Regions from separate parts of the Tepidamorphus sp. 3E244 genome, predicted to be linked through region 3. Evidence: predicted binding sites of a transcription regulator. Region 3 holds the regulator's gene; each other region holds the start of a gene.
What was found. Region 3 encodes LexA, which represses DNA repair genes until DNA is damaged. Its sites were predicted from a motif close to TGTTCNNNNTGTGTTCNG; they were not measured.
Positions count from the first base shown of each region.

Region 1 (2,250 bases), on a different contig from region 3:
CGTCAGGCGTTCATGCAGCGCATCTGACAACTTGTCTTCCAGTGCGCGCGTCGATTCCTGCCAGGCAACAGGGTTTTCTAGCCAATCGGGACGATTTGCAACATATGTCCACGTCCGGATATGCGCGATCCGGGCAGATAACGTGTCGATATCGCCATCGGTTCGGTCACAAACGGCAACCTGCGCTGCAATCCAGTCTTCCGGAATCGTCTTCTCGCGCATGATGAAGCGGTAGAGAGTCAGCACCATGTCGCTGTGATGGGCCGGCGCGATCTTGCGATAATCGGGCAGGCGGGCGGCATCCCAAAGCCGCGACGTGCCACCGGGCTGCTCGGCCATACGGCGAATGTCGGGGTCGCGGCCGGCGGTTTCCAGCACGCGGATATCGTCGCCGCCCGGCGCGCGGGTCAGCCCGGTTTCCTGCGGTACTTGCGCAAGCGAGGCGGAAAGGCGCTCCAAAGATTTCAAGTCGAGATCAGGATTGCGCCACTGCAGCACCTGAACGGGCGGGAAGACGTGGGCTTCGAGCTTTTCGACCGTTTCGGGATCGAGGTCGCCGACGCGGCCCGTCACCCCGAAGGTGCCATCCTTGGTGTGGCGGCCGGCGCGGCCTGCGATCTGCCCCATCTCGGCTAGGTTCAGATGGCGGAACTGGAACCCGTCATACTTGCGGGAGCCGGCGAAGGCGACATGGTCGACATCGAGGTTGAGCCCCATGCCGATGGCATCGGTCGCAATGAGGAAGTCCACCTCGCCCGACTGGTACAGCTCCACCTGGGCATTGCGGGTGCGCGGGGAGAGCGCGCCGAGAACCACCGCCGCGCCGCCGCGCTGGCGGCGGATCAGCTCGGCGATGGCGTAAACGTCTTCAGCGGAGAACGCGACGATTGCGCTACGCGGCGGCAGCCGCGTCATCTTGCGTGCGCCGGTATAGACTAGCTCGGACAGGCGCGGGCGCGTCGTGACGTGCAGGCCGGGGATCAGTTGTTCGAGGATCGGGCGCATGGTCTGCGCGCCCAGCAGCAGCGTTTCGTGCGCGCCGCGCCGGTTGAGGATGCGGTCGGTGAAGACGTGGCCGCGTTCCAGGTCGGCGGCCAGTTGTACTTCGTCGATGGCGAGAAATGCCACGTCCACGTCCAGCGGCATCGCCTCGACGGTCGCCACCCAGTAGCGCGGGTTCATCGGGCGGATCTTTTCCTCGCCGGTGATGAGCGCGACCTTGTCCTCGCCGACCTTCTCGACGATCCGGCCATAGACCTCGCGCGCCAGCAGGCGCAGCGGCAGCGCGATCATGCCCGTCTGGTGGGCGAGCAGGCGCTCGATGGCGTAATGCGTCTTGCCGGTGTTGGTCGGGCCCAGCACCGCCGTCACGCCGCGCGCGCGCAGATTGCGCGGCAGCGCGTTGCGATCATGGAAGCTTGGGGTGGACACGGGGCTGGCGCGATCAGGCTTGGGGGAGCGGGGCACCGGCCTGTGCCGGTCCTCAACATTTAAGTCGCGCGGGCGCCAAGGTACAGGCCCAAGGCGTTAAGGCGGCCATGCGCTCGCGGGAGACTTGCGGGTTTTCGAGGCTCGAATTGTACCGAAGCGAAACACAAAGCCGGCGTCATTAAGGAATTCGAACAGCGCGGGAACGAACCGTGCCCGAATCAGCGATCACACGAAATTTCCGGTTTCGTTCCCCTCCACATGTTGTCCCGCGGGTTCCAGACCGCCCAGATATTGATCCCGGTGCCGGCGCCGACGACGCGCTGGCACGCCCGGCGTTAACCTTTGCCCCGCGTAGCAGGAGATTGCGCGGCAAGGTTCCGGGTTGAAGGCGGAACAAGCCGTGCACGAATCACCGACCTGCCGCGTGTTGCGGACTTGTTCGCGTGTCGCGGCGGGACGAACGCGCGCTCGACCGTCTTGCCAAATGGACCATCGAGAGATGTCACCGGGGTCGCCGTCGCGGTCGCGGACACGACTCCCGGACGTGGTGGACGGCGTTTGCGGCCTCGCGACATCGAGTTGGCCGGGCGAGGCTGGCCGCGTCACGGTGTTAACGCGGCACCGGATCGGGCGCCTGACTGGCGCTCGATGTGTTCCGCAACAGCACAGCTTGCGGGGTGAATTAACGGAGTCGAACAACGTGGGAACGAAACGGGCCCGAATCGCTGACTCCGATCTGATTCCAGTTTCGTTCCCCTCCACATCTTGTTCAGCGCGGCGCACAGGCCCCAGATGTTGAATCGACCCTGAGTCAAAAGT
Region 1 covers NZ_JBJXCY010000002.1:915,917-918,166, reverse strand. Annotated here, with positions in the region: gene ACKTEK_RS13125 (helicase-related protein) at 1-1,431, opposite strand, end outside.
Region 1: ACKTEK_RS13125 (helicase-related protein) is a predicted target of LexA. The motif match lies at 1,666-1,683, and genes of this name have one in related genera.

Region 2 (2,250 bases), 1.4 Mb from region 3:
CAAGGTCGCCCAGCGTCTTCAGTCCCGCGCGGCGCAGAGCCGTCACCGCTTCCGCCTCGCAGCAAAGCGCTTCGACCGGCAGCGGGGATGCGGCCTGCGCCTCGCCGCCCGAAGGGGTGATGCCCGGCGCGCCGAAGCGGGCCTGCGCGTCGGCGGCATGGGGTGTGCCTGCAATGTGGGTGCGCACGTGGGCGGCATGGCGCGACAGCCACGCCAGCAGGTTCGCCCGCAGCGCCTCCTCCCCGCCGAACAGGTGTGCGCAGCCGCTGATGTCGAGGATCAGCCCATCAGTCCCGGCAATCGAGGCCATCGGCGTGTAGCGGTCGCAGGAGGTGCCGAGGCGCTCCAGCCAGCCCTGGTCGGCGGCCGTGTCATGGTCGATTGCCGCAAGCCGGGGAAGCTGCGCGCGCGCGTCCGCAAGCTTCATCCCCGCCGCGATACCGAGGTCGGCGGCAGCCGGATCGACGGCTGAAATCCGCAGCGCCCCGCGCTCCTTGGTGGTGAAGCACAGCGGCGTCTCAACCGGTCTGTTGCAGCGGCGCGCCTGCCATGCGTGCCGGTCCCTCGGCAGGAAGGGGAACCACACGGCCAGGTAGCGGCGGGAGGGTCCGGAATTGGCGTTTGTCATGATCCCACTCCACGCACCAGCGCTGTCCGCTCGCCCCGGCACGGTTACGCAACAAGGTCAGTTCGAAGGCCGGCAGGCCCGGCGCATTGGCTCCCAGCGCGCGCGAAGGCGCGGCGCGCACCTGCCAGCGCGTGAAGGCCGCGCTCGGGCGCATCTCGCCGCCCACCCGCAGCACGATGACGGTGACGCCGGACCGCTCCGCCGCCAGTCCAAGCCGCCGGCTCACCGTCAGTGTGAGCGGCCCCGGCGAGCGCCACGTCTCGATGAAGACGACCGGCAGTGCCGAACAGCGCGCCGCCTCCAACCCTGCGCGCAGGGCGTCTTCCGCGCGCCGCGTGCGCACCGCCAGCACCCGGTCCGGGTCGAGCCCCAGCGCCACCAGCCCCGGCGGGTAGAGCGCGCCGGTTTCCAGCTCGCTGATCGTCTGGCGTATCCACACGATCCGCCCCGGTCCCGGCGAGATCCGGTGCGCAAGCCCGGCGGCAAACCCGCTCAGCACCGCGCCTTCGGCCTCCTCGCCCACCGCGCATTCGTGCAGCGCCCCGCGCCGGAACGCGCCGTTCAGCCCGCGGTCCATCTCCTCCTCGCCGAAGGCGATGGCGCCGCGGGCGCGCGGGCGGGCCTGCACGGCCTCCATCCTGCGCCGCAATGTTGCGAGCGTGTCCTGCATCGATTCATATATGTTCCTGTTTTGTTCTAATCAGACTGTGAGTCCGGCCAAGAGTCAATCGGGTGTCTTGGGTCGATTGCGCGAAGCTGTAGAGAGAGTCTCCAACTCCCCACGCTTGCCGCACCGGTTCGCTTGGTGCAGGTTTGGGCCGACCCGTTCTAGCACTTGGAAAGACGCGACCCATGCGTGACCAGGGCAATGTCCGCCTCAAGCCCGGCGCGGAATACCGCGCGCTGCTGATCGACGCGCAGGGCGACCGCGCCCGGCTCTTCGCATCCATCATGTCCGACCGCGGCTATGCCGTGGCGCAGACGGTCGCCAGCGTCGACGAGGCGATCCTGATGCTGGGCAGCGCCAATGCGGCAAAGCAGGCAACCGCGATCGACCTGCTGGTGCTCTACACCAACTCCATGAACGGCAAGGACATAGAGGCCATCGGAAAGCTGGCCGGTGCCGCCGACAAGCCGATCCTCGTGGTGACCGAAAGCGGCGACCCGGACGTCATCGCCAGGGCGGTCTCGGCGGGCGCGACCTTCTGCCAGCCGCTCGGCGTCAATGCTGACCGCGTCCATGCCGGGGTGGTCGGCGCGATCAGCCTGCACAAGCGCATCAGCGCGCTGGAAGCCGAGCGCGAAGATGCCGTGCGCGCGCTGACCGAGCGCAAGCTCATTGACCGCGCCAAGCAGATCGTCATGGCCTCGCGCGACCTGAACGAGGCCGACGCCTTTGCCCATTTGCAGAAGCTGTCGATGACGCGCAACACGCCCATGGCCGATATCGCGCGCTCCATCATCGAGGCCAAGGAACTGCTCGGCTGAACCACTCGCTGCGTTGAAGCGCGTCAGCCCTTGTAGTCGCGCGGGTCGATGCCGAAACGCTTGATGCGCGCGTAGAGCGTCGTCGCCTTCATGTCGAGATGCTCCGCCGCCCCGCCCGGTCCCGACACCTTGCC
Region 2 covers NZ_JBJXCY010000001.1:37,582-39,831, forward strand. Annotated here, with positions in the region: gene ACKTEK_RS00165 (Y-family DNA polymerase) at 1-628, opposite strand, end outside; gene ACKTEK_RS00170 (ImuA family protein) at 519-1,298, opposite strand; gene ACKTEK_RS00175 (ANTAR domain-containing response regulator) at 1,481-2,116, shown strand; gene ACKTEK_RS00180 (sigma 54-interacting transcriptional regulator) at 2,140-2,250, opposite strand, start outside.
Region 2: ACKTEK_RS00170 (ImuA family protein) is a predicted target of LexA. The motif match lies at 1,310-1,327, and genes of this name have one in related genera.

Region 3 (2,250 bases):
CAACCGCGCCGTTCGCCGCCTACCACTTCAACCGGTTCGCGCCTTATGGCCTTCTCGGCAACGTGCTCGCCATGCCGATCGTAAGCTTCTGGGTCATGCCGTCCGCGGTGATTTCAGGCCTCGCCATGCCGCTGGGGCTGGAAGTTTTGCCGCTGAAGTTGATGGGGGCGGGCGTCGATGCCGTCGTCGCGGTCGCAAGCTGGGTTGCAAGCCTGTCCCATGCCGAGATGCCGGTTGCTGCTTTCCCTGCGCTGTCGCTCTGGCTGACAGCGCTCGCCCTTATGTGGCTCGTCATCTGGCGCGGGGCATGGCGCTATGCCGGGGCCGCGGTCGGCATGGTGCTGGCGATCGGGGCGGCGCAAGCCTCGCGCCCGCCGGACATTCTCATCGACCGGGACGGAGACCTTGCCGCCATCCAGACCGGCAACGGAGAACTGGTTTTCGCGGCGAAACGCAAGGCGGGGTTCGTCATCGAGACATGGCTGCGGCGCAGCGGCGATCCGAGACCGTTGGAGGAGGGGCTGGCGGCTGTTGCGCGTTGCGACGCAACCGCGTGCCGCGTGACCGCGGCAACAGCGCGGGGACAGCCGGTCACCGTGTCGCTGCAAGCGAAGGAGCAGACCGCTCTCGATGCCTGCGATGGGGCGGATATCGTCGTCCTGTCAGCTTACACGCAGAGGCCGGCAAGTTGCGCGGCACGTCTTGCGGTCACCACCGACATGCTGGAGGACCGCGGCGCGCTCGGCATCCGCGTCGATTCTGCCAGCAACGCAAGCGCTCTGGCTTTCGAAGTGACGGGCGCGAACGACGCGCGCCGTCACCGGATCTGGCATCGTGCGCAACCCGGGCCAGACAGTCCGGACGCAGAGCAGGGCGCTCAGTAGCGGCGGAACAGGCCCGCCAGCCGGCCCTGGATTCGCACCCGGTCCGGACCGAAGATGCGCGTCTCGTAGTTCGGGTTGGCGGCTTCCAGCGCGATGGACGCACCCTTGCGCCGCAGGCGCTTGAGGGTCGCTTCCTCGTCATCGACCAGCGCAACGACGATCTCGCCCGTATCGGCGGTATCGGACTTGCGGATCAGGACCGTATCGCCATCGAGAATGCCGGCCTCGATCATGGAGTCGCCACGCACTTCCAGCGCGAAATGTTCGCCGGTGGTGAGCATGTCTGCCGGGACCGAGATGGTGTGCGAGTGGGTCTGGATCGCCTCGATGGGCGTACCGGCCGCGATGCGCCCCATCACCGGGATCGCAACGGAATCACTGCCGCTGTCACTGTGGGAATCCTCACGCGGCGGCTGCCGCTTGCCAAGCCCGCCTTCCACCACATTTGGCGAGAATCCACGACCGCGCGAAGCGGGCATGGCAGGGGACATGGCATCCGGCAGCTTGACGATTTCCAGCGCACGGGCGCGGTGCGGCAGGCGGCGAATGAAGCCGCGCTCTTCCAGCGCCGTGATCAGCCGGTGGATGCCGGACTTGGACCGCAGGTCCAGCGCTTCCTTCATCTCGTCGAACGAAGGCGGAACGCCGGATTCTTTCAACCGCTCGTGAATGAACAAAAGGAGTTCACGTTGCTTGCGTGTCAGCATGGCCAGGTCCGCTCGCTGTCTGTCCGGGTCATTCGCGTGACTGCCTGTAGGCGCCAATGCGAAGAATCGGCATGTACAAATCAGGAACATTGTCTACATGTTCCGAACTTGTTCTACAACCGTAAATGTTCGGTAAATGTTCGGGGTGGGGTTCCGCCGCGTCAGCCGCGTCAATCGATGGACGGAAGCAGCGAGACGTAGCGGCACGGCTCACCCGCGTCCGCTTTCGGGGCATGGGGCGGCCGCACGACCAGCACGTCCGTGCGCCCCAGTGTCGCCAGCATGGAGCTGTCCTGCCGCGAGAAGGGATGCGCCACGTGGAGGCCGTTCTCTATGGCAAGCCGCGCCCGGACATAGTCCTGCCGGTGGTCGTTCTCCGGCATCTCGCGGCCCAGTACGGCATGGTCGGGTTCTTCGGCCTGCTGCACCCCGAGCAGCGCACGCGCCAGCGGCACGAGAAACAGTCGCGCGCAGACGATGGCCGACACCGGGTTGCCTGGGAGGCCGATGAAGGACTGCTCGCCGCGTCGCCCGAACATCAGCGGCTTGCCGGGGCGCATGGCGATCTTCCAGAAGCCCATCTCGACGCCGAGATCGGCCAGCACATCCTGCATGTGGTCGTGGTCGCCAACGGATGCGCCACCCGTGGTGACCACGGC
Region 3 covers NZ_JBJXCY010000001.1:1,400,196-1,402,445, forward strand. Annotated here, with positions in the region: gene ACKTEK_RS06585 (ComEC/Rec2 family competence protein) at 1-884, shown strand, start outside; gene lexA (transcriptional repressor LexA) at 878-1,591, opposite strand; gene glp (gephyrin-like molybdotransferase Glp) at 1,762-2,250, opposite strand, start outside.